4 regions of the Siccibacter colletis genome follow, and region 1 is predicted to be linked to each of the others. Evidence: predicted binding sites of a transcription regulator. Region 1 holds the regulator's gene; each other region holds the start of a gene.
The links. The regulator Fur, encoded in region 1, represses iron uptake genes when iron is present. The targets are predictions, from matches to a motif close to ATAATAATGAGAACNACTATCAA.
Positions count from the first base shown of each region.

Region 2: zupT (zinc transporter ZupT) is a predicted target of Fur. The motif match lies at 4,934-4,956, and genes of this name have one in related genera.
Region 3: fhuE (ferric-rhodotorulic acid/ferric-coprogen receptor FhuE) is a predicted target of Fur. The motif match lies at 2,121-2,143, and genes of this name have one in related genera.
Region 4: bfd (bacterioferritin-associated ferredoxin) is a predicted target of Fur. The motif match lies at 4,808-4,830, and genes of this name have one in related genera.

Region 1 is NZ_CP074352.1:1,154,407-1,161,822, forward strand. Features, by position in the region: gene KFZ77_RS05555 (beta-N-acetylhexosaminidase) at 1-1,921, shown strand, start outside; gene fur (ferric iron uptake transcriptional regulator) at 2,010-2,462, opposite strand; gene fldA (flavodoxin FldA) at 2,758-3,288, opposite strand; gene ybfE (LexA regulated protein) at 3,443-3,724, opposite strand; gene ybfF (esterase) at 3,854-4,630, opposite strand; gene seqA (replication initiation negative regulator SeqA) at 4,823-5,365, shown strand; gene pgm (phosphoglucomutase (alpha-D-glucose-1,6-bisphosphate-dependent)) at 5,391-7,031, shown strand; gene kdpE (two-component system response regulator KdpE) at 7,143-7,416, opposite strand, start outside.
Region 2 is NZ_CP074352.1:575,345-582,760, forward strand. Features, by position in the region: gene glnE (bifunctional [glutamate--ammonia ligase]-adenylyl-L-tyrosine phosphorylase/[glutamate--ammonia-ligase] adenylyltransferase) at 1-1,074, shown strand, start outside; gene hldE (bifunctional D-glycero-beta-D-manno-heptose-7-phosphate kinase/D-glycero-beta-D-manno-heptose 1-phosphate adenylyltransferase HldE) at 1,180-2,613, shown strand; gene ubiK (ubiquinone biosynthesis accessory factor UbiK) at 2,662-3,015, opposite strand; FMN riboswitch at 3,195-3,343, shown strand; gene ribB (3,4-dihydroxy-2-butanone-4-phosphate synthase) at 3,449-4,102, shown strand; gene zupT (zinc transporter ZupT) at 4,155-4,922, opposite strand; gene ygiD (4,5-DOPA-extradiol-dioxygenase) at 5,120-5,908, shown strand; gene KFZ77_RS02960 (glutathionylspermidine synthase family protein) at 5,954-7,114, opposite strand; gene KFZ77_RS02965 (DUF1190 family protein) at 7,117-7,416, opposite strand, start outside.
Region 3 is NZ_CP074352.1:1,542,691-1,550,106, forward strand. Features, by position in the region: gene fhuE (ferric-rhodotorulic acid/ferric-coprogen receptor FhuE) at 1-2,002, opposite strand, end outside; gene hinT (purine nucleoside phosphoramidase) at 2,342-2,701, shown strand; gene KFZ77_RS07385 (YcfL family protein) at 2,703-3,077, shown strand; gene lpoB (penicillin-binding protein activator LpoB) at 3,133-3,741, shown strand; gene thiK (thiamine kinase) at 3,719-4,543, shown strand; gene nagZ (beta-N-acetylhexosaminidase) at 4,559-5,584, shown strand; gene ycfP (alpha/beta hydrolase YcfP) at 5,623-6,165, shown strand; gene KFZ77_RS07410 (NAD(P)/FAD-dependent oxidoreductase) at 6,419-7,416, shown strand, end outside.
Region 4 is NZ_CP074352.1:342,601-350,016, forward strand. Features, by position in the region: gene tusB (sulfurtransferase complex subunit TusB) at 1-146, shown strand, start outside; gene rpsL (30S ribosomal protein S12) at 272-646, shown strand; gene rpsG (30S ribosomal protein S7) at 743-1,213, shown strand; gene fusA (elongation factor G) at 1,309-3,423, shown strand; gene tuf (elongation factor Tu) at 3,494-4,678, shown strand; gene bfd (bacterioferritin-associated ferredoxin) at 4,865-5,059, shown strand; gene bfr (bacterioferritin) at 5,132-5,620, shown strand; gene KFZ77_RS01655 (prepilin peptidase) at 5,592-6,083, opposite strand; gene rpsJ (30S ribosomal protein S10) at 6,465-6,776, shown strand; gene rplC (50S ribosomal protein L3) at 6,809-7,416, shown strand, end outside.

The sequences.
Region 1 (7,416 bases):
GGCACTGATGCAGCGCTTCAGCCAGCTTGGCGTCAATACCGGCGGGGCATATCCGGTGCGCGCGCAGATTGATAAAGCCGCGTTTAGCGGTGCGGCGGCAGTGCCAGGGGCGTACCGGTTGACCATCGATAAAAATGAGGCCGTGATTACCGGTCTTGACGAGGCGGGGGCGTTCTACGGCGTGCAGTCGCTGCTGTCCCTGATCCCTGCAAGCGGAGAACAAAAAATCGCCGCGCTGGAAGCCAGCGATGCGCCACGCTTTGCGTACCGGGGGATTCATCTTGATGTCGGGCGCAATTTCCACACGAAAGCGGCGGTACTGCGCCTGCTCGACCAGATGGCGGCGTACAAGCTGAATAAATTCCACTTCCACCTTAGCGATGATGAAGGCTGGCGCATTGAGATCCCCGGCCTGCCGGAACTGACCGACATCGGCAGCAAGCGCTGTCACGATCCGAGTGAGAAAACCTGTCTGCTGCCGCAGCTTGGCTCCGGCCCCGACAGCAATAACAACGGCAGCGGGTTCTTTACCCGAGCGGACTACATAGAGATCGTGAAATTCGCCGCCGCGCGTCACATTGAGGTGATCCCGGAGATCGATATGCCAGCCCATGCACGCGCGGCGACTATCGCGATGGAAGCGCGCTACGATCGGTTGATGAAGGCAGGGGATGAAAAAGCGGCCAGTGAATTCCGCCTGCTCGATCCCACCGACACCTCCAACACCACCGGCGTGCAGTACTACAACCGCACCGGGTATCTCAATCCGTGCCTCGATGCGTCGCGCCGCTTCGTCGATAAGGTGATCGGCGAAATGCAGCAGATGCACCGCGAGGCAGGTCAGCCGCTAACCACCTGGCATTTCGGCGGCGACGAAGCGAAAAATATCTACCTCGGTACCGGTTACACCGACCAGGCGAAGCCGGAAGCCGGCAAGGGCATTATCGACCAGAGCAAACAGGACAAACCCTGGGCGAAATCTGCCGCCTGTCAGGCGATGGTGAAAGCCGGCAACGTGGCCGATGTGGATCATCTCTCCAGCTATTTTGGCGTCGAGGTGAGCAAGCTGGTTAATGCCCACGGTATTGAGGCGATGCAGGCCTGGCAGGATGGGTTGAAAGACGCCAGAGATGCCAGCGCTTTCGCCACCAAAGCGGTGAACGTTAACTTCTGGGATACGCTCTACTGGGGCGGCTTCGACAGCGCCAGCGTCTGGGCGAACAAAGGCTTCCGGGTGGTGATTTCTAATCCGGATTACGTCTACCTTGATTTCCCGAATGAGGTGCATCCGCAGGAGAGCGGCTATTACTGGGGCACGCGTTTCAGCGATGAACGTAAAATCTTCAGTTTCGCCCCGGACAACCTGCCGCAAAACGCGGAAACCTCTGTGGATCGCGACGGCAATGCGTTCACGGCGAAATCCGATAAACCCTGGCCTGGCGCGTATGGCCTCTCTGCGCAGCTGTGGAGCGAAGTGGTGCGCACCGACCAGCAGATGGAGTACATGATCTATCCCCGTCTGATCGCGGTGGCAGAACGTGCCTGGCATCGCGCCAGCTGGGAGCAGGACTATCAGCAGGGGCGTGAGTATAAGGGCGGCGAGACGCATCAGGTGGATGTAAAAGCGCTGCACAATGACTGGGTGCGATTTGCCAGTCTGGTGGGCAGCCGCGAGCTGGCGAAGCTCGATAAAGCGGGCGTGCAGTACCGCCTGCCGGTACCGGGAGCGCGTATCGTTAACGGCGTGCTGGACGCCAACGTCAGCCTGCCCGGCGTGACGCTGGAGTACTCGCTCGACACCGGTAAAACCTGGCAGCGCTATGATGATAAGCAGCGTCCGGCGGTGAGCGGGGAAGTGCAGGTGCGGAGCGTCAGCGCGGACGGCAAGCGTTTCAGCCGCGTCGACAGCGTTAAAGGCTAAGCGTTATCTGCCACAGGCCAGCCTGCGGGCTGGCTTTTTTAGCGTCAGGCATAAAAAAACCGGCATCTGCCGGTTTTCTCGTTGCGACTTATTTTTCGCTGATTTCGTGCGCGTTATCTTCTTCGCGGCAGTCGCCTTCGGCGCAGTGGCCGTAGAGGTAGAGACTGTGGTTGGTCAGGCGAATGCCGTGACGGGTGGCGATTTCACGCTGGCGCTGCTCGATAGAGTCATCGCTGAATTCGATAACCTTGCCGCAGTCGAGGCAGATCAGGTGATCGTGGTGATGCTGCTGCGTCAGTTCGAATACGGACTTGCCGCCTTCGAAGTTGTGGCGCGTTACGATGCCGGCGTCGTCGAACTGGTTCAGTACGCGATAGACGGTCGCCAGACCAATTTCTTCGCCCATGTCGATCAGACGCTTATAAAGTTCTTCCGCGCTGACATGATGGTTATCTGGACCCTGTAACACTTCGAGGATTTTTAATCGAGGAAGCGTGACTTTCAGGCCAGCCTTCTTTAATGCGGTATTGTTGTCAGTCATGCGGAATCTGTCCTGTTGCTTTGCGATTCGCTCCGGTAAACGAAGCAGAATAACCGGATATCTTGTGTTGAATGCGACTCATTATAGAACTGCCTGAGTTAAATGAAAATCGCAAGTACCAATCCGAAAGTGTGCTTAAAAACCGGAATGGCGCCACAATTAATAGGGGTTTCACTCGGTTAACCAGGAGGACATTGTACAGAGTTGAATGGGAAAGTTACAAACTTGTAGCAATTATTTTTATTGGTTTTATCTATCAAAACGGCGCAAATCAGCGATTTACGCCGTTCAAAAATCAGGCGTTGATGATGTCCTGCAGATGCAGTTCCTCAGAAACCTGTTTAACCCATTTCTCGACGCGCTCAGCGGTCAGTTCAGGCTGGCGATCTTCATCAATGGCGAGGCCAACAAAGTGATCGTCATCTGCCAGTCCTTTGGACGCTTCAAAGTGGTAACCCGCCGTTGGCCAGTGGCCGACGATGGTTGCGCCACGCGGTTCGATGATGTCGCGGATGGTGCCCAGCGCATCGCAGAAGTATTCCGCATAATCTTCCTGGTCGCCGCAGCCAAACAGCGCTACCAGCTTGCCGTTGAAGTCGACTTCTTCAAGCGTCGGGAAGAAATCATCCCAGTCGCACTGCGCTTCGCCGTAGTACCAGGTCGGAATGCCCAGCAGCAGGATGTCGAACGCTTCCAGATCTTCTTTGCTGCTTTTAGCAATGTCATGCACCTCAGCAACATCTTTACCAATCTGTTTTTGAATGGTTTTTGCGATATTTTCGGTATTGCCGGTGTCGCTGCCGAAGAAAATGCCTACGATTGCCATGAGTTAAATAACCTCTTGAAACTAAATAGTATGGTAGCGGCAAAATGCCCACAGATAACGGCAATCATAGCAGAACAGAGAAGAGTGCGGAAACCGCTATCATACCGGTGTGCACAGACTGCAACATGACGATGCTTTTTTCGCCGGGGCGTTGTTAAGGTTTGAGGGTATTGAGCTGGGCGAGCAGCATCTCTTCGATAAGCTCGCTACGGCTGATGTCGCGCGCCTGGGCCAGTTGATTGAGGGCGTCTACCGCCTCTTCGTTGAGTTTCAGCTCGACGCGCTTAAGCCCGCGAACTTTGTCGCGCTTCAGCTGGTTGCGTTTATTGATGCGCAGCTGCTCATCACGCGTCAGGGGGTTCGTCTTCGGGCGACCGGGGCGACGCTCGTGCGCGAACAGATCAAGTGTCGTACGATCGGTTTGTTCTTTTGCCATGATAGAAATTTGAGACAGGAGAAACAGGCTGCCCGGGTGCGTCGGGGCGTATTAACAGCGCGCCATCATACATGAGGGCGTAGCGCGCGCCAACGCGTTAACGCCCCGGAGTGGCTGGTCGGTCTGTTTTTAGTCAGATAATTCAACATTCAGGAAGCGGCGAATGGCGCGCAGCACCGCCTGCGGCTTCTCGGCGTGCACCCAGTGACCCGCCCCGGCGATGACGTGCGCCCGCGCCTGGGGGAACTGCGCCAGCAGCGCCTCGCGATGGCTCTCGGTCACGTAAGGCGAATTTCCGCCGCGGATAAACAGCGCCGGGTGCGGCCAGGCCGGCACAGCTTCCCAGCCGATGATGTGATGATACTGATCCCACAGGGCAGGGACGTTGAAGCGCCATTCACCGTTGGCGAACGACTTCAGCAGAAACTGGATCACGCCCTCTTCGGCGATGTGCGTGCGCATCACGTCTGCTGCCGCCGTTCGGCTGGTCGCACCGGCGTCGGTGACCGCATTGATCGCCGCGAAAATCTCGTCGTGACGGCGCACGTCGTAGCTGACCGGCGCGATGTCGATCGCCACCAGATTCGCAATGCGCTCCGGCGCGAGGGCGCTGACGGCCATTACCGCTTTGCCGCCCATCGAATGGCCAATCAGCGTCACCTTATCCAGCCCCTGTTCGTCCAGGGTATCGACCAGATCCTGCGCCATCGCCGGGTAGGTCATCTCGTCTGCACGCGGAGAAAGGCCATGATTTCGCATATCTACCGACAGCACATCGTGATCCGCCACCAGGTCGCGCGCCAGCACGCCGAGGTTGTCCAGGCTGCCAAACAGCCCGTGAACCAGCACGATGGGAGAATTGTTGTTCGGTTGTTGCGCAGATTGCGCTCGGCTGTTCAATTTCATGGCAAAGTTCTTTTTTTGAGTCCGTAAGGATAGGGTATCATGTTGACCATTCTGCCGCCCGGCCGCAAGATTCCAGTTTAATCTGACTTTTGCCGCCTTCCTGGTTTGACGCTATTCGCTGTTGGGTTTTTGCTTCTATAATCCCAACGTCCCAACGACTTGTATTCAGAGAAGATATTGCACTGGATGAAGATGAAAACGATTGAAGTTGATGACGACCTTTACCGCTATATTGCCAGCCACACGCAGCATATTGGTGAGAGCGCGTCGGACATTTTACGGCGCATGCTGAAAGTTGCCGCCTCCCGTGACGCCGCGGCCCCGGCTACCGTTGCACCCGCCGTTGCGGTGGCTGCCACCGAGCAGAAGCCGGTCAGCCCGGTCAAAGATCGCGTGCGGGCGATGCGTGAGCTGCTGCTGTCGGACGATTACGCCGAGCAGCGCAAAGCCGTCAATCGTTTCATGCTGGTTCTGTCTACACTCTACTCATTGGATGCCTCCGCGTTTGCCGCCGCCACCGACTCGCTTCATGGCCGCACCCGTGTCTATTTCGCCGGGGATGAGCAAACGCTGTTGCACAGCGGTAATCAGACTAAGCCCAAACACGTTCCCGGTACGCCGTACTGGGTGATCACCAATACCAACACGGAGCGCAAGCGCAGCATGATCGAACACATCATGCAGGCCATGCAGTTCCCGGCGGAATTGACTGAAAAGGTTTGCGGCACCATTTAACTCTTGCGTCAATAAGGATCAGGCAATGGCAAACGACAAGCGCGCAGGGCAACCTGCGCAACAGAGTGACTTGATTAACGTCGCGCAGCTTACCGCGCAGTACTACGTGCTTAAGCCTGAGGTCGGAAATACGGAACACGCCGTGAAATTCGGCACCTCCGGCCACCGCGGCAGCGCCGTACGCCACAGCTTTAACGAGCCGCACATTCTGGCAATCGCGCAGGCGATCGCCGAAGAGCGCGCCAAAAATGGCGTTACCGGCCCGTGCTACGTGGGTAAAGATACCCACGCGCTTTCCGAACCGGCATTTATTTCGGTACTGGAAGTGCTGGCCGCCAACGGCGTTGACGTCATCGTGCAGGAAAACAACGGCTACACGCCGACCCCAGCCATTTCTAACGCGATCCTCGAACACAACAAGAGCGGCGGCGCGCAGGCAGACGGTATCGTGATCACGCCGTCCCACAACCCGCCGGAAGATGGCGGCATCAAATACAATCCGCCGAACGGTGGTCCGGCGGATACTAACGTCACGAAAGTGGTGGAAAACCGCGCCAACGCGCTGCTGGCCGACGGCCTGAACGGCGTAAAACGCGTATCGCTGGACGAAGCCTGGTCCAGCGGTCGCGTTACCGCGAAGGATCTGGTGCAGCCGTTTATTGAAGGGCTGGCAGAGATCGTCGATATGGCGGCAATCCAGAAAGCGGGCCTGAAGCTCGGCGTCGATCCGCTCGGCGGCTCCGGTATCGAATACTGGAAACGCATCGCCGAGCACTACCAGCTCGATCTTACTCTGGTCAACGATCAGGTCGATCAGACCTTCCGCTTTATGCACCTCGATAAAGACGGCGTGATTCGTATGGACTGCTCCAGCGAATCCGCGATGGCGGGCCTGCTCAAGCTGCGCGATCGGTTTGACCTGGCGTTCGCTAACGACCCGGATTACGATCGCCACGGCATCGTCACCCCGGCAGGGCTGATGAACCCGAACCACTATCTGGCGGTTGCGATCAACTACCTGTTCCAGCACCGTCCGCAGTGGGGCCAGGACGTCGCGGTAGGCAAAACCCTGGTGTCATCGGCGATGATCGACCGCGTGGTTAACGCGCTGGGCCGCAAGCTGGTGGAAGTGCCGGTCGGCTTCAAGTGGTTCGTTGACGGTTTGCACGACGGCAGCTTCGGTTTCGGCGGTGAAGAGAGTGCCGGGGCATCGTTCCTGCGCTTCGACGGTACCCCGTGGTCAACCGACAAAGACGGCATCATCATGTGCCTGCTGGCAGCGGAAATCACCGCGGTAACCGGTAAGAACCCGCAGCAGCACTATGACGAGCTGGCCGGGCGCTTTGGCGCACCGAGCTATAACCGTCTGCAGGCTTCCGCGTCGTCGGCACAGAAAGCCGCGCTGTCTAAGCTCTCACCGGATATGGTCAGCGCCAGCACCCTGGCGGGCGATGCTATCACCGCGCGTCTGACGGAAGCGCCGGGCAACGGTGCTTCTATCGGCGGGCTGAAGGTGATGACCGAGAACGGCTGGTTCGCGGCGCGTCCGTCCGGCACTGAAGATGCCTATAAAATCTACTGTGAAAGCTTCCTCGGGGCGGAACATCGCCAGCAGATCGAGAAAGAAGCGGTGGAAATCGTCAGTGAAGTGCTGAAAAACGCCTGAGTCTGATGAGGACAAAAAAGCGCGCTCCGGCGCGCTTTTTTATTGTCATTGTTAAATCACCGCCCTGGGAGAGGGAGATTGATTTTCACGCTTATCCGGAGCGTGCAAACCTCACATCATGAACCGATACCCGATCCCGGTTTCCGTCAGCAGATGGCGCGGTCGCGCCGGGTCGGCTTCCAGCTTCTGGCGCAGGTGCGCCATGTAAATCCGCAGATAGTGACTGTGCTCCACCGCGTTCGGTCCCCACACCTGGCTCAGCAGCTGGCGCTGGGTGAGCACCTTACCGTGATTGTTGAGCAGCGCTGCCAGCAGGCGAAACTCAATCGGCGTCAGATGCACTTCCACGTCGCCGCGCAGAATGCGGCGGCTGGCGAGATCCACT
Region 2 (7,416 bases), 580 kb from region 1:
TATCGCGACGAGCTGCGCCAGTACCTGCTGCGCGTCCCGGAAGAGGATGAGGAGCAGCAGCTGGAAGCGCTGCGTCAGTTTAAGCAGGCGCAGATGCTGCGCGTGGCGGCGGCGGATATTGCCGGTACGCTGCCGGTGATGAAAGTGAGCGATCACTTGACCTGGCTGGCGGAGGCGATTATCGATGCGGTAGTGCGTCAGGCCTGGTCGCAGATGGTGGCGCGCTACGGTCAGCCGCGTCATCTGCATGACCGGGAAGGGCGCGGCTTTGCGGTGATTGGCTACGGTAAGCTTGGCGGCTGGGAGCTGGGCTACAGCTCCGATCTCGACCTGGTGTTTCTCCACGACTGCCCGCTGGACGTGATGACCGACGGCGATCGCGAGATCGATGGTCGCCAGTTCTACCTGCGCCTGGCGCAACGCATCATGCACCTGTTCAGCACCCGCACCTCGTCGGGCATTCTCTATGAAGTGGATGCTCGCCTGCGGCCTTCCGGCGCAGCGGGCATGCTGGTGACCACGGCGGATGCCTTTGCCGACTACCAGCAGCATGAAGCCTGGACCTGGGAGCATCAGGCGCTGGTGCGCGCCCGCGTGGTATACGGCGATCCGCAGCTTAATCTGCGCTTTGACGCCATCCGCCGCGACATTCTGGCTCAGCCCCGAGAGGGCGCGACGCTGCAAACTGAAGTACGCGAGATGCGCGAGAAGATGCGGGCGCATCTGGGCGGCAAGCAGCGCGACCGCTTTGATATCAAGGCCGACGAAGGCGGCATCACCGATATCGAATTTATCACGCAGTATCTGGTGCTACGCTTTGCCCATGAAGCGCCGAAACTGACGCGCTGGTCCGATAACGTACGCATTCTCGAACTGCTGGCGCAGAACGACATCATGGATGACGACGAAGCCCGGGCGCTGACCCATGCTTACGTGACGCTGCGCGACGAGCTGCACGACCTGGCATTGCAGGAACTGCCGGGGAACGTCGATCAGCAGGCGTTTGCCCGGGAGCGCGAGCGGGTACGGGAAAGCTGGCGCAAATGGCTGGTGGAGCCGTGCGATACGCCGTAACTGTGCTATTATCGCGCGCAAATTTTGATAATCCCCACGCGGGGCGGGCGGGCAAAACAGGCCTTGTCCGGCGACGCGCGGGGCATTCTCTCAGGAGAGTCAGGAATGAAAGTAACGCTGCCCGAATTTGAGCGCGCAGGAGTCATGGTCGTCGGTGACGTGATGCTGGATCGCTACTGGTATGGCCCAACCAGCCGTATTTCCCCGGAAGCGCCGGTGCCGGTGGTGAAGGTCGATACCATTGAAGAGCGTCCGGGCGGAGCGGCGAACGTGGCGATGAACATTGCGTCGCTGGGGGCGAACTCGCGCCTGGTTGGCCTGACCGGCATCGACGACGCGGCGCGCGCGCTGAGCCAGTCGCTGGCAGGCGTTAACGTGAAGTGCGACTTCGTTTCCGTTCCAACGCATCCGACCATTACCAAACTGCGCGTGCTGTCGCGCAACCAGCAGCTGATCCGCCTCGATTTTGAAGAGGGGTTTGAGGGCGTTGACCCGCAGCCGCTGCACGAGCGCATCAGCCAGGCGCTGCCGCAGATTGGCGCGCTGGTGCTGTCCGATTACGCCAAAGGGGCGCTCAACAGCGTGCAGCAGATGATTCAGCTGGCGCGTAATGCCGGCGTACCGGTGCTGATCGACCCGAAAGGCGCTGACTTTGAACGCTACCGCGGTGCCACGCTGTTGACCCCGAACCTCTCCGAGTTCGAAGCGGTGGTCGGGAAGTGCAAGACCGAAGACGAGATCGTCAGCCGCGGTATGCAGCTGATTGCCGATTTTGACCTCGCCGCGCTGCTGGTGACCCGCTCCGAGCAAGGCATGACGCTGCTCCAGCCGGGCAAAGATCCGTTCCACCTGCCGACGCTGGCGCAGGAAGTGTATGACGTTACCGGGGCGGGCGACACGGTTATCGGCGTGCTGGCGGCCACCCTTGCGGCGGGCAACACGCTGGAAGAGGCGTGCTACTTCGCTAACGCCGCCGCGGGCGTGGTGGTCGGCAAACTCGGTACTTCCACCGTCTCACCGGTTGAGCTGGAAAACGCCGTGCGCGGACGCTCGGAGACCGGCTTCGGTGTAATGACCGAAGCGGGGCTGAAAGAGGCGGTAGCCGCTGCGCGCAAACGCGGTGAAAAAGTGGTGATGACCAACGGCGTATTCGACATTCTGCACGCCGGTCACGTCTCCTACCTCGCTAATGCCCGTAAGCTCGGCGACCGCCTGATTGTGGCAGTCAACAGCGATGCATCGACGAAACGTCTGAAGGGCGAAACGCGTCCGGTGAATCCGCTGGAGCAGCGCATGATCGTGCTTGGCGCGCTGGAAGCGGTGGACTGGGTGGTGGCGTTTGAAGAGGATACACCGCAGCGCCTGATCGCCGGGATCCTGCCGGATCTGCTGGTAAAAGGCGGGGACTATAAGCCGGAAGAGATTGCCGGAAGCGAAGAGGTGTGGGCCAACGGCGGCGACGTGCTGGTACTTAACTTCGAAGACGGCTGCTCGACGACCAACATTATCAAAAAGATCCAGAGAAACAGCGGGAAGTAGCCGGTATTAAAAGCGCTCTCCCTCGTCATGAGGGAGAGACGTACGGTCTTAAATGTTATCGACCGGCGGGATAGCGGGCGGTGACACCGCGCTGGTGGCAGCGGAAGGCGTTACGCTACTGTCCGCGGCTGGCGTGACGTTCGCGGTAGACGGTGTACCGGCAGTGCGGCCTTCCAGTTCGTTCAGACGCTGTTCCAGCGCAGTCAGCTTTTCACGAGTACGCAGCAGTACCTGCGTCTGCACGTCAAACTCTTCCCGGCTCACCAGATCCAGACGCGACAGCTGCGCCTGCAGGGTCTGGCGGATGCGTTTCTCAACGTCTTCCCCGAATTCGCGAATCCCTTTGGGCATAGACTCATGTACCTGACGGGCGATCTGTTCAATTTTTTTCGGGTCAATCATAGCGGTTTCCCTGAGCTGATGTGGTGTTAAACCTAATTGTAATGCCTGATCCGCAGGTGATAAACCGGAAATGTCCCCATTGCGTTATTCAGGCGAATACGCGTGCTTTTGCTATATCCATTATGAGTATATGAAGCTTATGCATTGCCGCCATTAATCAATGGCGTTATAGTTAACCCGCTTATTCTCAGGGCGGGGCGAAATTCCCCACCGGCGGTAAATCAGCGCAGCTGAAAGCCCGCGAGCGCTTCAATGGCAACGTTGAAGGTCAGCAGATCCGGTGTAATTCCGGGGCCGACGGTTAAAGTCCGGATGGGAGAGGGTAACGACACAGCTCAGGCTACGGCCTGCTCACGTTATTATTATGCCGCTTGCGGTACTCCTAAGACTGCCCTGATTCTGGTAACCATATTTATACTGAGGTTTTATTACCATGAATCAGACGCTCCTTTCTTCTTTTGGTTCCTCCGCAGAGCGCGTGGAACAGGCACTTACCGCCCTGCGCAACGGTCGCGGTGTGATGGTGCTGGACGATGAAAATCGCGAAAACGAAGGCGACATGATCTTTGCCGCCGAAACCATGACCGTAGAGCAGATGGCGCTGACCATCCGTCACGGCAGCGGTATTGTTTGCCTGTGCATCAACGAAGATCGCCGTAAACAGCTTGACCTGCCGATGATGGTGGAGAACAACACCAGCTCCTTCGGCACCGGTTTTACTGTCACCATCGAAGCCGCGCACGGCGTAACCACCGGCGTGTCCGCCGCTGACCGTATCACCACGGTGCGTGCCGCCATTGCCGACGGCGCGAAGCCATCGGATCTCAACCGTCCAGGCCACGTTTTCCCGCTGCGTGCGCAGCCGGGCGGCGTACTGACCCGCGGTGGCCATACCGAAGCGACCATCGATCTGGTAACCCTCGCCGGCTTCAAGCCTGCGGGCGTGCTGTGCGAGCTGACCAATGATGACGGCACCATGGCTCGCGCACCGGAGTGCATCGCTTTCGCTCGTCAGCATGATATGCCGGTGGTGACCATTGAGGATCTGGTTGAGTATCGTCAGACCCACGAACGCAAAGCCAGCTGAACGTAGCGCATAAAAAAACCCGGCAGCCGCCGGGTTTTTTTATCGCTGTTTATCAGCCGATGCCGCTGCTTTGCAGGAGCGTCAGGCTGAAGCCCATCACCGACATGCCACACAGCACGCCATAGCTTGGGTTGTTGTGCGGATCGATCTCTTTGGCCAGCGGCATCAGTTCATCCACCGACAGCGCCACCATAATCCCGGCCACCGCCGCCATAATCGCCGCCATCACCACCGGCGATACCAGGGTGCCGAGGATCAGCCACGCCAGCACGCCGCCGAGGATTTCCGCCATACCGGACACGCCAGCCCACAGTAGCGCTTTGCGTTTTGAGCCCGTAGCTGCAAACACCGGCCCGGCGACGGCCAGCCCTTCAGGAATGTTGTGCAGGGCGACTGCCAGAGCAATGCCCAGACCCAGTTCCAGATCGCTGCTCGCCGTAACATAAGTGGCAATGCCTTCCGGGAAGTTGTGCAGGCTGATGCCAAGAGTCAGCAACAGCGCGGTGCGTTGCAGGTTGCGCTTTTTCAGCGAGCCGTCCAGCAGATCCTGCGGATGGGCGTGGGGCAGGGAGCGGTCCAGCACAAAGTAACCGACCAGGCCGAGAATAAACATCCCGTAGCCCAGCACCGGAGACATCCCCTCGGTGTGCAGCGCAGCGGGCAGCATCTCCATCAGGGAGATAAGCAGCATAATGCCGGCAGCAAAGCCGAGAGAGAACGCCAGCAACCGGTTGGACGGTCTCTGGCCAAGTACGCCAAACAGGGCTCCGATAAAGGTGGCTCCGCCTGCCAGTATGGTCAGGAGCAACGGCACTGACATAAACTTCTCCTTTGATAATGATTCTCATTAATATTAATGAGTGGGCGGTGAAATAGCGAGACCGCAAGCCCCTGATTTACACAGTACTTACATTCAAAATTCCTGATGATCATCATCATGGTTATCTGAGTTCATCCCGGTATGAAAGCGCGTAAGGTGATGCATATCTTGTTTAGCGCAATTTGAAGGATAACACCATGTCTCATACGCGAATGCCAGCACTGTTTCTGGGGCATGGCAGCCCAATGAACGTCCTCGAAGACAATCTTTACACCCGCGTCTGGCAGCAGCTGGGCGACACGCTGCCGCGCCCGAAAGCTATCGTGGTGATATCCGCGCACTGGTATACCCGCGGTACCGGCGTGACCGCGATGGAAACCCCGAAAACTATCCATGATTTCGGTGGCTTCCCGCAGGCGCTGTACGACACCCATTATCCGGCCCCCGGCTCGCCGGCGCTGGCTCAGCGGCTGGTGGATCTGCTTGCCCCGGTGCCGGTGACGCTGGATAAAGAAGCCTGGGGCTTTGACCACGGCTCCTGGGGCGTGCTGATTAAAATGTATCCTGATGCTGATATTCCGGTGGTGCAGCTCAGCATCGACAGCACCAGACCCAACGTCTGGCATTACCAGCTGGGCCGTAAACTCGCCGCGCTGCGCGATGAGGGCATTATGCTGGTGGCGAGCGGTAACGTGGTGCATAACCTGCGCACCGCGCGCTGGCACGGCGAAAGCACGCCGTATCCCTGGGCGCAGTCGTTTAATGACTACGTTAAAGCGAACCTGACATGGCAGGGCGATGCCGATAAACATCCGCTGGTGAACTATCTCGACCATGAAGGCGGCAGTCTTTCGAACCCGACGCCGGATCACTTCCTGCCGCTGCTCTACGTGCTGGGCGCGTGGGATGGCAAGGAGCCGGTGAGCGTACCGGTTGAGGGCATGGAGATGGGGTCGATCAGTATGCTGTCGGTGCAGGTGGGCTAAAAAATAAGGCGCGAACAGTCGCGCCTTATTTATCTGCGGTGAGGGTTACTCAACAAAGATATGCGGGTAGAAGCGCGACATATCCTGGGTGATCAGCGCCTTATCTTCGCGAATGCCGATCCCGGCCGGTTGATCGTTGATAAGCCAGCTGCCAATCAGCGTGTAGCTGCCGTCGAACTGCGGCAGTGGATGGTACTGCTGCACAATCATGCCTTCTTCACCGTAAACGCCTTCCGAGCGGGCAATCTCCTGACCGTTATCGACGATGGTAATGTTGGCACCTTCGCGCGAGAAAAGCGGCTTCACCACGTATTTTTCCATCTCAGGATGGCTGTCTTCGGCAAAGTACGCGGGCAGCAGGTTAGGATGGTCCGGGAACATCTTCCACAGCAGCGGCAGCAGCGCTTTATTGGAGAGAATGCTCTTCCAGGCTGGCTCCAGCCAGCGCACGCCGGCATCTTCCAGCTTGGTGGAGAACACCTCGCGCAGCATGAATTCCCACGGATAGAGCTTAAACAGGTTGCTGATCACCTGATCCTGCAGATCGGTGAACTGCCCCTTTTCGCCAAGCCCGATATCTTCGATAAACAGGAATTCAGAGGCGACCCCCGCTTCGGCGGCGCAGTCCTGCAGATATTGCACGGTACCGCGATCTTCGACGCTGTCGCGGCAGCAGGCGAAATGCACCAGCTGGAAACCGTGTTTTTCACGCAGCTCCACGAAGCGCTCAATGATCTGCTCCTGCAGGCTGTTGAACTGATCGCTGCCCGCCGGCAGGTTTCCGGCGTTAAGCTGATCTTCAAGCCACAGCCACTGGAAGAACGCGGCTTCGTAGAGCGACGTCGGGGTGTCGGCGTTGTTCTCAAGCAGCTTTGGCTCGCCCACGCCGTCCCAGGCGATGTCGAGACGAGAGTAGAGCGACGGCTGGTTGGTGCGCCATGACTGACGCACAAACTCCCAGGTGTGTTTCGGGATACGGAATTTGGCCAGCAGATCGTCACTGCTGACCACGGTTTCCACGGCCTGCAGGCACATCTGATGCAGCTCGGCGGTGACCGCTTCGAGGCGCTCCACCTGGGCGAGGGTCAGCTTATAGTAGGCGTCCTCACACCAGTACGGCTCGCCGTACATGGTGTGAAAGTTGAAACCAAATTCGGTAGCTTTTTCGCGCCAGTTGGGGCGCTCAACGATTGAAACGCGTTCCACGGTTAGCCCCCCATGGAGCGAGAGCTGGTACCGGCCGCGCTACGCTGCATGGTGTGCTGTTTGGCGACGGACTCGCCGAAGCCGCCGCGCGTGATGGTGGAGGTGGTGGCCGGCTTCGGTGCCAGCGCGGTTTTCGGCACGGTCATGGTGCGACCCGGCTGGGCGGCGCCATAGCCTTTACCGCTGGCATCGGTGTACTGGCCATATGCCGGGCTGGCCGGGTTGCGCGAGCTGAACAGCGGCTGCTGGGCATAGCCCGCACCACCGCCCATCAGGCGACCCATCATGTAGCCCGCCATCAG
Region 3 (7,416 bases), 390 kb from region 1:
GATCGGCGCGGAACGTGCCGAAGCCAGTGCTGACATAAGAATAGGTATGGTTCTGCCAGTTCACGCCACCACCCAGCGTCAGATCCTGCAGCATCGGCAGGCGATAGCTGGTAAACAACTTCACGCTGGTACGCGGCAGGTCGGCATTAACCGCCTTACCTTCGCTGTCTGTAGCAACGTAGCGGGTGGCACCAAAGGTCATCTGCCAGTTATCGGTCAGTGCGCCGTTAACTTCCAGCTCAACGCCTTTGCTCACTGTGCCATCTTCGCCGCGATAAGCTGTTTCGTTAGAAGAGCCCGGGATCGGCTGACCAATGCTGACGCCAAGGTTATCCTGCTCAATGCGGAACACTGCCAGGGAGGTCGTGAGACGGCTGTTCATCCAGTCAGATTTCACACCCAGTTCATAGTTTTTACCGGTAATAGGTGCCAGATATTTTCCGCTGATGTCGCGCACGGTCTGCGGCTGGAAAATAGAGGTATAGCTGGCGTAGGTTGACCAGTTATCGTTGATGTCCAACACCAGCCCGGCATACGGCGTGGTGTTATTTTTTTCCATATGCTCCGTCAGCGTGTCCGTACTCCATTTGGTGTAACGGGCACCCACAATAAGATGCAGCGGATCGGCCAGAGAGATACGCGTTGCGGTATAGGCAGATTTGATGTGGATCTTATCTTCCTGCGCCAGGGCGAGGTCGCCCCAGTTGGTTTCCGGGATGTTACCGTTGTAATTGCCGAAATTGCCAACTTCATCAGCGTAAATGTTTGCCCAGGAGTTCAGGTAACGGTTGTGCTGTTTACTGTAGTTCGCACCCACCATCAGCTGATGTTCACGACCGAGAAGCTCGTAAGGCCCGCTGGCGTACAGGTCTAAGGCATCCACTTTACGCTTGCCGGTGTTGTAGCCGGTACCGCCCACCATATAACCTGGCCCGTAAATGCTATCCAGATTGCCGGTCGACTCATCCAGTACGGCGTCAATATACGAGGTGCGGCCGTCAAGTTTGGTTTCGGTATGCGTGCCGTTCAGGGTCGCTTCCCAGTTGTTATCGAAACGCTGCTTCAGCGTCACAAAGACCTTATTCATGTCTTTGTCATTGTAAGCCCAGTCAGGTGCGGTGCTGCGGCTGCGATCGTAGCGAATAGCGCCGCCATTCGTATTCCAGCGCGGCAGGCCGCCCCAGGTCGGGCTGTTGACATTGACCTGCTGGTATTCATAGCCTACAGACAGGCTGGTTGCATCGGTCAGATCGGTATCAAGTACCCCGTAGAAGAATTTTTTCTGCTGGTTATAGCGGTCGAGCCAGCTATCATTATCCTGGTAACCGGTCACAACACGACCACGAATACGTCCGTCTCCTGTCAGCGGTGACTGTACGTCCACTACGTAGCGCTGCTTATTCCAGCTGCCATACTCTGCAGAGACATTGCCTTTGAATTCACGGCTGTCAGCGTGCTTACGTACCATATTGATGGATGCAGACGGATTACCCGCTCCGCTCATCAGGCCGGTAGCGCCACGTACCACTTCGATGCGCTCAAGCAATGCGGTATCCGACTGCGCATCGCCCAGATTCCAGCGCGACTCGAAGTAGGTAGGAATACCGTCAACCATATAGTTATCGATCTCAAACCCGCGCGAATAATATGAAACGCGGTCAGAGTCGGCCTGATTTGCGGTAATACCCGTGGTGTTAGACAGTACATCGCCCAGCGTATTCAACTGCTGGTCCTTCATACGCTGCTCGCTGATGATGCTCACCGACTGCGGGATGTCGCGCTGAATCAATGACATTTTGGTACCGGCGCTGGTCACCTTGACGCTGTAATCCTGAGAGTTATCAGCTGGAGCGCTGGCAGACGTCGCATCCACCACAATCGTATCGTTAGGTGCCGCGAATACCGCCTGGCTGGTCAGCGCGGCGGCAATGCTTAATGCGAGCAGGGAAGGAAGGTGCGACGCCGGCGACGAGCCACGAACGCGGGTTGCTTCAAAAGCCATGTTTTACCCTTAAGAAGAAGGATGCTGTGCATCTGGTTATTAAATTGCGATTCTCTTCTGAGGCGTCTGCTGCTGATGAATAGATATCGCGAATAACTGAATGAACTTTCCGGTGTCAATAAAAATGAGAACTATAATCATTAGTCTTACCGCTGTAAACAAATGTAAGAGCTGTAACAGCAACAACGGCGGAGATTAACGTCAGAGTGAATTAGCCAGAGCGGTAATCAGAACACCCGCAAACAGTAAGCGCAGGCCATATAAAGAAAAACCGGTCAAAGGTTGAAAGGACTGGATTATCTCGCTCATACTCTATGGATTACAAAAGAGGGATTACACATGGCCGAAGAAACGATTTTCAGTAAAATTATCCGCCGCGAAATTCCCGCGGACGTGGTTTATCAGGACGAGCTGGTCACCGCTTTTCGCGATATCTCCCCGCAGGCACCCACGCACATTCTTATCGTTCCAAACGTACTCATTCCCACAGTGAATGATGTCACCGCCGATCACGAGCAGGCGCTGGGCCGGCTGTTCACCGTGGCAGCAAAAATTGCCCGCGACGAAGGGATTGATGAAGACGGCTATCGTCTGATCATGAACTGCAACCGTCACGGCGGACAGGAGGTTTACCACATCCATATGCATCTGGTGGGTGGCCGCGCGCTGGGTCCAATGCTGTCTCACAAAGGGCTGTGATATGACGCCTGCACGCCTCGTCGCGCTGTTGTTTGCTCTGACGCTGGCCGGTTGCGGCTCGTCGCCGCAGATCCCGGTGAATGAGGATCAGACGCTGGTGCTGGAGTCAGCCGTGCTGGCAGCAGGCATTACGGCGGAAAAACCGGAGTATTCCAGCGAAAATATTACCCCCTCTGCGTCATCCAGAATTTACAATGAAAGAGATAAACCGGTAACGGTGAGCTATCGTTTTTACTGGTATGACGCTAAAGGGCTGGAAATGCACCCGCTTGAAGCCCCCCGCACCGTGACCATTCCGGCGCATTCAGGGGTATCCGTCTTTGCCAGCTCCCACTATCTGGGCGCGCGGAAAGTCCGGCTTTATCTTTATCTCTAAGAGGTGAAACTTGATCAGGGAATTACGTCGTTATGCGCTACTGACTACGGTAGCGATGTTTTTATCGGGATGTATTATGCAGGGCGAACAGCAGCCTGCGCCGGTCGATCAGGCGGGCCCCGGCACTGCCCAACCACAGCCGCCGCAGCAGACGCTGCCTGGCGTGCCTGAGATCCCGCCGGTGCCGTCTCAGCCGGGTCCGATCACCGAACAGCCGCAGCCGACCACTCCGGAACCGAAGGTGCGTCACTACGACTGGAACGGGGCGATGCAGCCGATGGTTGGCAAAATGCTCCAGGCCGACGGCGTGAACGCGGGCAGCGTACTGCTGGTGGATAGCGTCAACAACCGTACCAACGGCTCGCTGCAGAGCGGTCCGGCGACCGAAGCGCTGCACGGCGCGCTCGGGAATAACGGCAAGTTTACCCTGGTCTCCGCGCAGCAGCTGGCGCAGGCCAAACAGCAGCTCGGCCTCTCCGCTCAGGACAGCCTCGGCTCGCGCAGTAAAGCCATTGGTATTGCCCGCAACGTGGGCGCGCAGTACGTGCTGTACAGCAGCGCGACTGGCAACGTCAACGCCCCGACGCTGCAGATGCAGCTGATGCTGGTACAAACCGGCGAAATCATCTGGTCAGGTAAAGGTGCAGTACAACAAACCCAGTGATGCATCGCTGGATGCGTTTTTGACACGACACTTTCCGGCGGCGCAAGCCGCCGGTTCGCTATCTGCGCTCCGGGGATTAAGCGGCAGCAGCGTGCTGGTGGACACCCCGCAGGGCCAGCGTCTGGTGCGGCAGCGCAATGCCAGTCTCGTCACCCGTGCCGCATTCGCGCGCCAGTACCGGGCGCTGCGCCAGCTGCCTGCCGACATCGCGCCGCACGTCTGGTGCCGCGAGGGGGACTGGCTGATGCTCGATTATCTGCCGGGCGAGGTGAAAACCTCGCTCCCCCCCGTGCCGCAACTCGCCGCGTTACTGTATCATCTGCACCGGCAACCCCGCTTCGGCTGGCGTATCACGCTGCTGCCGCTGCTGCAAAACTACTGGCAGACCAGTGCTCCGCAGCGGCGAACGCTGTTCTGGCTACGCCGCCTGCGCGCGCTGGCGCGGCAGGGGGAACCCAGGCCGCTACGCCTCAGGCCGCTGCATATGGATGTTCATCCCGGCAATCTGGTGTGGCAGGGCGATACGCCGCGCCTGATTGACTGGGAATACGCCGGCGACGGCGATGTCGCGCTGGAGCTGGCGGCGGTGTGGGCCGACGCGTCAGTGCGTGATGCGCTGACGCAACACTATGCGCAGCTAAGCGGTATCGATGCCTCTGCGCTGCGCAGCCAGGTGCGCCGCTGGCAGCCGTGGGTAGAGATGCTGATAGCTGGCTGGTACGAACAGCGCTTTCAGCAGACGCAGGAACAACAATTTATCGCCCTCGCGGATGAGGCCTGGAGCCAGGCGCGGGCGAGGTAACAGAGAGAGGTGGATGTGGGTCCGGTAATGTTGGATGTGGCAGGCTTTGAGCTGGATGCCGAAGAGCGTGAAATTTTACATCATCCGCTGGTGGGCGGGCTGATCCTGTTTACCCGTAACTATCACGATCCGGCGCAGCTGCGTGAGCTGGTACGTCAGATCCGTGCCGCGTCGCGCCATCGTCTGGTGATCGCCGTGGATCAGGAGGGCGGGCGCGTCCAGCGTTTCCGCGAGGGGTTTACGCGTCTGCCTGCCGCGCAGTCATTCGCGGCGCTGCTGGGCGCGGAAGAGGGAGGGCGGCTGGCGCACGAAGCCGGCTGGCTGATGGCCTGCGAAATGATTGCCCAGGACATCGACATCAGCTTCGCCCCGGTGCTTGACGTCGGCCATATCAGCGCCGCTATCGGCGAGCGCGCCTGGCATGATGAACCCGCTCAGGCGCTGGCGATGGCAACGCGTTTTATCGATGGCATGCATGAAGCCGGGATGAAAACCACCGGCAAGCATTTCCCAGGCCACGGCGCGGTGACGGCGGATTCACACAAAGAGACGCCCGTCGATCCGCGCCCGCTGGATACCATCCGCCGCCACGATATGTCGATATTTACGCGTCTGATCAGCGACAACAAGCTCGATGCGATTATGCCGGCCCACGTTATTTATCCGGAAGCCGATGCGCGCCCGGCCAGCGGTTCGCCGTACTGGCTGCAAACCATTCTGCGTAACGAACTGGGGTTCAACGGCGTGATCTTCTCTGACGATCTGTCGATGGAAGGGGCGGCGGTGATGGGCAGCTATGCCGAGCGTGGTCAGGCGTCGCTGGACGCGGGTTGCGATATGATCCTCGTCTGCAATAATCGTAAGGGTGCGGTAAGCGTGCTGGATAACCTGTCGGCGATCAACGCTGAGCGTGTTACAAATTTGTATCATACCGGCTCATTTACCCGTCAGGAACTCATGTCGTCCCCGCGCTGGAAGGCGGCAAACGCAGCGCTGACGCAGCTGCATGAGCGCTGGGAAACGGCGAAGTCCACCCGGTGAAACCTGCCTGACGGCCCGGTTGATATGGTGAGGAAGCGATGATTATCTACTTACACGGTTTCGACTCGAACAGCCCCGGTAACCACGAGAAAGTGCTGCAGCTGCAGTTCATCGACCCGGACGTGCGGCTTATCAGCTACAGCACCCGGCATCCGAAGCACGACATGCAGCACCTGCTGCGCGAAGTGGACAAAATGCTTCAGCTCAATGTCGACGATCGCCCGCTGATCTGCGGCGTCGGGCTGGGCGGTTTCTGGGCCGAACGCATCGGCTTTCTGTGCGACATGCGCCAGGTGATCTTCAATCCGAATCTGTTTCCCGAGGAAAACATGGAGGGCAAGATCGACCGTCCGGAGGAGTATCTCAATATCGCGACCAAGTGCGTGGAAAACTTCCGTGAAAAGAATCGCGATCGCTGCATGACCATCCTTTCGCGCCAGGATGAGGCGCTCGATAGCCAGCGCACCGCCTCGCTGCTGCATCACTACTATGAAATTGTCTGGGATGAGGAGCAGGGCCACAAGTTCAAGAATATCTCGCCCCATCTGCAGCGTATTAAGGCGTTCAAAACCCTGGGCTAAGGCCTGGCGTGATCAACAACGGGTCAGCCCTGCGCTGGCCCGTTTCTTTTTTTGCCTCTCAGAAACTCCTTTTTAGTCTACTGTCTATCTTTTAAGCGATAATTATTGATGCACGTCAAATTTGGTATGACCAATGCACCTGACGTGCTATTCTCAACGGTGTTAACAAATTTAAGGTATCTAAACCATTGTTAATTCAGGGTTATTTTTATAACTTTAACTTAACAATTGGTTAATATTTTAGGGGGTCATGTTGACTACGCCATTAAAAAAGATCGTCATTGTTGGCGGCGGTGCCGGCGGGCTGGAGCTGGCAACCCAGCTCGGGCATAAGCTCGGTCGCAGTAAAAAAGCCAAAGTCACGCTGGTGGATCGCAACCACAGCCACCTGTGGAAACCGCTGCTGCACGAAGTGGCGACCGGTTCGCTGGATGAGGGCGTGGACGCGCTGAGCTATCTGGCGCATGCCCGCAATCACCACTTCCAGTTCCAGCTCGGTTCCGTCGTGGACATCAATCGCGAAAGCAAAACCCTCACCATCGCCGAGCTGCGCGATGAGAAGGGCGAACTGCTGGTCGCCGAACGCAAAATCCCTTACGACACGCTGGTTATGGCGCTGGGAAGTACCTCCAACGACTTCAACACGCCGGGCGTGAAAGAGCACTGCATTTTCCTCGATAACCCACACCAGGCGCGCCGCTTCCATCAGGAGATGCTCAACCTGTTCCTGAAGTACTCGGCTAACCTCGGCGCCAGCGGCAAAGTCAATATTGCTATCGTCGGCGGTGGCGCCACCGGGGTGGAGCTGTCCGCAGAGCTGCACAACGCGGTGAAACAGCTGCACAGCTACGGCTACAAAGGGCTGACCAACGAGGCGCTGAATGTGACGCTGGTGGAAGCGGGCGAGCGTATTCTGCCGGCGCTGCCGCCGCGTATCTCCAGCGCCGCGCATAACGAGCTGACCAAGCTAGGCGTGCGCGTGCTGACCAATACCATGGTGACCAGCGCGGATGAAGGTGGCCTGAACACCAAAGAGGGCGAGTACATCAAAGCCGATCTGATGGTGTGGGCTGCGGGTATCAAAGCGCCGGACTTTATGAAAGAGATTGGCGGCCTCGAAACCAACCGTATCAATCAGCTGGTGGTGGAGCCGACGCTGCAGACGACCCGCGATGCGGATATCTTCGCGATTGGCGACTGCGCCTCCTGCGCCCGTCCGGAAGGTGGCTTCGTGCCGCCGCGTGCGCAGGC
Region 4 (7,416 bases), 810 kb from region 1:
GTAGCGCCCCCATCTCAGTAAGCGTGCTGCGTGATGACGTTGAAGCGCGCGGCCTGTCTGCTCAAATTTCGAACAGTATCGTCAGGGTTAGCTATACTGATTTCGTCAGAATGACGCTCAGTCACCAAAGTCAAATGGCCTGGTGACGTTGCGATCTCTGTATATTTCTTGACACCTTTTCGGGTCAGCCCTAAAATTCCGCGTCCTCATATTATATGAGGGCGTTTTATTACGTGTTTACGAAGCAAAAGCTAAAACCAGGAGCTATTTAATGGCAACAGTTAACCAGCTGGTTCGCAAACCACGCGCACGCAAAGTTGCAAAGAGCAACGTGCCAGCGCTGGAAGCCTGCCCGCAAAAACGTGGTGTATGTACTCGTGTATATACCACCACTCCGAAAAAACCGAACTCCGCACTGCGTAAAGTGTGCCGTGTTCGTCTGACTAACGGTTTTGAAGTGACTTCCTACATCGGTGGTGAAGGTCACAACCTGCAGGAGCACTCCGTGATCCTGATCCGTGGCGGTCGTGTAAAAGACCTCCCGGGTGTTCGTTACCACACCGTTCGTGGTGCGCTCGACTGCTCCGGCGTTAAAGACCGTAAGCAAGCGCGCTCCAAGTATGGCGTGAAACGTCCTAAGGCTTAATGGTTCTCCGTTAAGTAAGGCCAAACGTTTTAACTTAAATGTCAAACTAAACTCGTAGAGTTTTGGACAATCCTGAATTAACAACGGAGTATTTCCATGCCACGTCGTCGCGTCATTGGTCAGCGTAAAATTCTGCCGGATCCTAAGTTCGGATCAGAACTGCTGGCTAAATTTGTAAATATCCTGATGGTAGATGGTAAAAAATCTACTGCAGAAGCAATCGTATACAGTGCACTTGAGACCCTGGCTCAGCGCTCTGGTAAAAATGAACTGGAAGCTTTCGAAGTCGCTCTCGACAACGTGCGCCCGACTGTAGAGGTTAAGTCTCGCCGCGTTGGTGGTTCTACTTATCAGGTTCCGGTTGAAGTTCGTCCGGTTCGTCGTAATGCCCTGGCAATGCGTTGGATCGTTGAAGCTGCTCGTAAACGCGGTGATAAATCCATGGCTCTGCGCCTGGCGAACGAACTTTCTGATGCTGCAGAAAACAAAGGTACTGCAGTTAAGAAACGTGAAGACGTTCACCGTATGGCAGAAGCCAACAAGGCGTTCGCACACTACCGTTGGTAATCCCTTCGGAGTCTTAGTCACAAGGCGGGCGCTTCAGGTAAGCCGCCCGCTTTTTGGCAACTTATTCTGAACGCCTAAGGCAATAGAGGAATCAAATGGCTCGTACAACACCCATTGCACGCTACCGTAACATCGGTATCAGTGCGCACATCGACGCCGGTAAAACCACTACTACCGAACGTATTCTGTTCTACACCGGTGTAAACCACAAAATCGGTGAAGTTCATGACGGCGCAGCTACCATGGACTGGATGGAGCAGGAGCAGGAGCGTGGTATTACCATTACCTCCGCAGCGACTACTGCATTCTGGTCTGGTATGGCTAAGCAGTATGAACCGCATCGCGTAAACATCATCGACACCCCGGGCCACGTTGACTTCACCATCGAAGTAGAACGTTCCATGCGTGTTCTTGACGGTGCGGTAATGGTTTACTGCGCAGTTGGTGGTGTTCAGCCGCAGTCTGAAACCGTATGGCGTCAGGCGAACAAATATAAAGTTCCGCGTATCGCGTTCGTTAACAAAATGGACCGTATGGGCGCGAACTTCCTGAAAGTTGTTGATCAGATCAAAACCCGTCTGGGCGCGAACCCGGTTCCGCTGCAGCTGGCGATTGGTGCTGAAGAAGGCTTCACCGGTGTCGTTGACCTGGTAAAAATGAAAGCCATCAACTGGAACGAAGCTGATGCTGGCGTTACCTTCGAATACGAAGATATCCCGGCTGATATGCAGGACCTGGCTGAAGAATGGCACCAGAACCTGATCGAATCCGCAGCTGAAGCATCTGAAGAGCTGATGGAAAAATACCTGGGCGGCGATGAGCTGACCGAGGAAGAGATCAAGACTGCACTGCGTCAGCGTGTTCTGAACAACGAAATCATCCTCGTAACCTGTGGTTCTGCGTTCAAGAACAAAGGCGTTCAGGCAATGCTGGATGCGGTAGTTGATTACCTGCCGTCTCCGATTGACGTACCTGCAATCAACGGCATGCTGGATGACGGTAAAGATACTCCGGCTGAGCGTCACGCAAGCGACGAAGAGCCGTTCTCTGCACTGGCGTTCAAAATCGCTACCGACCCGTTCGTTGGTAACCTGACCTTCTTCCGTGTGTACTCCGGTGTGGTTAACTCTGGTGATACCGTACTGAACTCCGTGAAATCCGCACGTGAGCGTTTCGGCCGTATCGTACAGATGCACGCTAACAAACGTGAAGAGATCAAAGAAGTTCGCGCGGGCGACATCGCTGCTGCAATCGGTCTGAAAGACGTGATCACTGGTGACACCCTGTGTGACCCGGATCACCCGATCATTCTGGAGCGTATGGAATTCCCTGAGCCGGTAATCTCCATCGCCGTTGAGCCGAAAACCAAAGCTGACCAGGAAAAAATGGGTCTGGCTCTGGGTCGTCTGGCGAAGGAAGACCCGTCATTCCGCGTATGGACTGACGAAGAGTCTAACCAGACCATCATCGCCGGTATGGGTGAGCTGCACCTCGACATCATCGTTGACCGTATGAAACGTGAATTCAACGTTGAAGCGAACGTCGGTAAACCTCAGGTTGCTTACCGCGAAGCGATTCGTGCGAAAGTTACCGATATCGAAGGTAAACACGCCAAGCAGTCTGGTGGTCGTGGTCAGTATGGTCATGTTGTTATCGACATGTACCCGCTGGAGCCGGGCTCTAACCCTAAAGGTTACGAGTTCATCAACGACATTAAAGGTGGTGTAATTCCTGGTGAATACATCCCTGCCGTTGATAAAGGCATTCAGGAGCAGCTGAAGTCTGGTCCGCTGGCTGGTTACCCGGTAGTTGACATGGGTGTACGTCTGCACTTCGGTTCTTACCATGACGTTGACTCCTCTGAGCTGGCGTTTAAACTGGCAGCTTCTATCGCCTTTAAAGAAGGCTTTAAGAAAGCTAAACCAGTTCTGCTTGAGCCGATCATGAAGGTTGAAGTAGAAACGCCGGAAGAGAACACTGGTGATGTCATCGGTGACCTTAGCCGTCGTCGTGGTCAGCTGAAAGGTCAGGAATCTAACGCTACTGGCGTTCAGATCCATGCTGAAGTTCCGCTGTCAGAAATGTTTGGCTATGCAACTCAGCTGCGCTCACTGACCAAAGGTCGTGCTTCTTACTCTATGGAGTTCCTGAAGTATGATGATGCGCCGAACAACGTTGCTCAGGCCGTAATTGAAGCCCGTGGTAAATAAGCCACAGGGTTAAAACCAAAGTCCCGTGCTCTCTCCGGTGGGGGAGAGCACTATAGTAAGGAATATAGCCGTGTCTAAAGAAAAATTTGAACGTACAAAACCGCACGTCAACGTTGGTACTATCGGCCACGTTGACCATGGTAAAACTACCCTGACCGCTGCAATCACTACCGTACTGGCTAAAACCTACGGCGGTGCTGCCCGCGCATTCGACCAGATCGATAACGCGCCGGAAGAAAAAGCTCGTGGTATCACCATCAACACTTCTCACGTTGAATATGACACCCCGACTCGCCACTACGCACACGTAGACTGCCCGGGCCACGCCGACTATGTTAAAAACATGATCACCGGTGCTGCGCAGATGGACGGCGCGATCCTGGTTGTTGCTGCGACTGACGGCCCGATGCCGCAGACCCGCGAGCACATCCTGCTGGGTCGTCAGGTAGGCGTTCCGTTCATCATCGTGTTCCTGAACAAATGCGACATGGTTGATGACGAAGAGCTGCTGGAACTGGTTGAGATGGAAGTGCGCGAGCTGCTGTCTCAGTACGACTTCCCGGGCGACGACACTCCGATCGTTCGTGGTTCTGCTCTGAAAGCGCTGGAAGGCGAAGCTGAGTGGGAAGAGAAAATCATCGAACTGGCTGGCTACCTGGATTCCTACATCCCGGAACCAGAGCGTGCGATTGACAAGCCGTTCCTGCTGCCGATCGAAGACGTATTCTCCATCTCCGGCCGTGGTACTGTAGTTACCGGTCGTGTAGAGCGCGGCATCATCAAAGTTGGTGAAGAAGTTGAAATCGTTGGTATCAAAGATACTGCGAAATCCACCTGTACCGGCGTTGAAATGTTCCGCAAACTGCTGGACGAAGGTCGTGCGGGCGAGAACTGCGGCGTTCTGCTGCGTGGTATCAAGCGTGAAGAGATCCAGCGTGGCCAGGTACTGGCTAAGCCGGGCACCATCAAGCCGCACACCAAGTTCGAATCCGAAGTGTACATCCTGTCCAAAGATGAAGGCGGCCGTCACACTCCGTTCTTCAAAGGCTACCGTCCGCAGTTCTACTTCCGTACTACTGACGTGACTGGCACCATCGAACTGCCGGAAGGCGTTGAGATGGTAATGCCGGGCGACAACATCAAAATGGTTGTTACCCTGATCCACCCGATCGCGATGGACGACGGTCTGCGTTTCGCAATCCGTGAAGGCGGCCGTACCGTTGGCGCGGGCGTTGTTGCTAAAGTTCTGGGCTAATCACTCTGATTAGTTTCTGAATAAAAAAGAGGGCGCTTCGGCGCCCTTTTTTGATCGCGTTAACTCCCTGCCTGCAAACACTATTCTCAAAGCACCGCGAATCGCCTGATGAGTTACAATCGCTGTGCTATTGTAATCATAACCATTCTCATTTACTCTTTGCGCAGAAATTGAACGGGAGTCATCATGTACGTTTGTTTGTGTAATGGTGTAAGTGATAAAAAAATCCGTCAGGCGGTACGCCAGTATCATCCGCAATCTTTTCAGCAGCTACGCAAATTCATTTTGATTGGGAATCAATGTGGAAAATGCGTGCGCGCTGCACGTGAGATTATGCAGGATGAACTGATGCAGCTTCCCGAATACAAAGAGATTGCTTAAGATTTCATCTTTTTTTTGACATCCCTGATGCCGCATCTACGCTCTAATGAGTGGAAGCGGAGGGACTATAAAATGAAAGGTGATATTAAAATCATAAACTATCTCAATAAATTATTGGGAAATGAGCTTGTCGCAATCAATCAGTATTTTCTCCATGCAAGAATGTTCAAAAACTGGGGCCTGATGCGCCTCAACAACGTGGAATACCATGAATCTATCGATGAAATGAAACATGCCGATATTTATATCGAGCGTATTTTATTTCTCGAAGGTATTCCGAACCTGCAGGACTTAGGCAAACTTCACATCGGTGAAGATGTCGAAGAGATGCTGCGCTCTGACCTTCAACTGGAACTGGAGGGGGCTCAGGATCTTCGGGAGGCTATTGCCTATGCCGACACCATTCATGATTACGTCAGCCGCGATATGATGATCAAAATCCTTGAGGACGAAGAACACCATATCGACTGGCTGGAAACTGAGCTCGACCTCATCAGCAAAATTGGTCTGCAGAACTATATTCAGTCACAGATTAAAGAAGAGGCATCAGGAGCGTCCTGATGGGTGGGTAGTAACTTACCCCGACTGAAATCAGCCCCGCTGCTGCCAGAAATGGGCCAAACGGCAGCGGGTTTTTGATGGTAAATCCCCGGCGTGTTAAGGGCCCATAAAGAAGCGACGCCACTAAGCCTCCCGCTGAAGCGATAAGTAATAAACCGGTCAGTGCTTGCCATCCGTGCCATGCACCCAATGCCGCAAATAGCTTGACGTCTCCGTAGCCCAGTCCTTCATGCTTACATAATGCTCTGTAGCACCAGTACACCAGATATAAAAACAAATACCCGCCGATAGCCCCCCATACGGCAGAGTTTAAAAATTCAGGTGCACAAAGAAGCTGAAAAAGCATTCCACACCAAAGAAACGGGCAGGTAAGGCTATTGGGCAGTAACCCTGTCCGCCAGTCAATCCAGCTCAGGCGCAGGATGAGGCACAGATAGATAAAGGCGAAAAAGTAAGTGAGCATAACTAATCCCCAGCGAAAAATTGTGTGCCGAGATTAGCGCGAGGGGATAAGAACAAAAGTGGTACTGTGTAAAGCCGGAAACCGGCTTCAGCTCTGTTTTCTCCGGGTACATTTTTGCAGTCTGCAATGCGAGGCTGCTCGGTGAATTTCGTGACTACGCTTAATTTATAATCAGCACTTGCTAATAGGTCAGATTTCCGTATAATGCGCGGGCCTGTCTATATTGACGGCCGGCTCGATATGAGTCTGGATGAAGCAGTCAGTCATCAAAACAATGCTCCCGATTGGGGGGCTACGTAAGAACGATTACACTCCCCCATCAATCGTAATGGGTGTGAGGAGTAATTCTTTTCGTCTATAAATAATTGGAGCTCTGGTCTCATGCAGAACCAAAGAATCCGTATCCGTCTTAAAGCGTTTGATCATCGTCTGATCGATCAATCAACCGCGGAAATCGTCGAGACTGCCAAGCGCACTGGTGCGCAGGTACGTGGTCCGATCCCGCTGCCGACCCGCAAAGAGCGCTTCACCGTTCTGATCTCCCCGCACGTCAACAAAGACGCGCGCGATCAGTACGAAATCCGCACTCACAAGCGTCTGGTTGACATCGTTGAGCCAACCGAGAAAACCGTTGATGCTCTGATGCGTCTGGACCTGGCTGCCGGTGTAGACGTGCAGATCAGCCTGGGTTAATCAGGTCATCGAGCGATTGAGAGGTTGAAACAATGATTGGTTTAGTCGGTAAAAAAGTGGGTATGACCCGCATCTTCACTGAAGATGGCGTATCTATCCCAGTAACCGTAATCGAAGTTGAAGCAAACCGCGTTACTCAGGTTAAAGATCTGGCTAACGATGGCTACCGTGCTGTTCAGGTTACCACTGGTGCTAAAAAAGCTAACCGTGTAACTAAGCCGGAAGCTGGTCACTTCGCTAAAGCTGGCGTTGAAGCTGGCCGTGGTCTGTGGGAATTCCGCCTCGCTGATGGCGAAGAGTTCACCGTAGGTCAGGACATTAGCGTTGAGCTGTTTGCTGAAGTTAAAAAAGTAGACGTAACTGGCACCTCTAAAGGTAAAGGTTTCGCAGGTACCGTTAAGCGCTGGAATTTCCGTACCCAGGACGCTACCCACGGTAACTCCTTGTCTCACCGCGTTCCGGGTTCTATCGGTCAGAACCAGACTCCGGGCAAAGTGTTTAAAGGCAAGAAAATGGCAGGTCAGCTGGGTAATGAGCGCGTAACCGTTCAGAGCCTGGACGTAGTACGTGTTGACGCTGAGCGCAACCTGCTGCTGGTTAAGGGTGCAGTTCCGGGTGCAACCGGTAGCGACCTGATCGT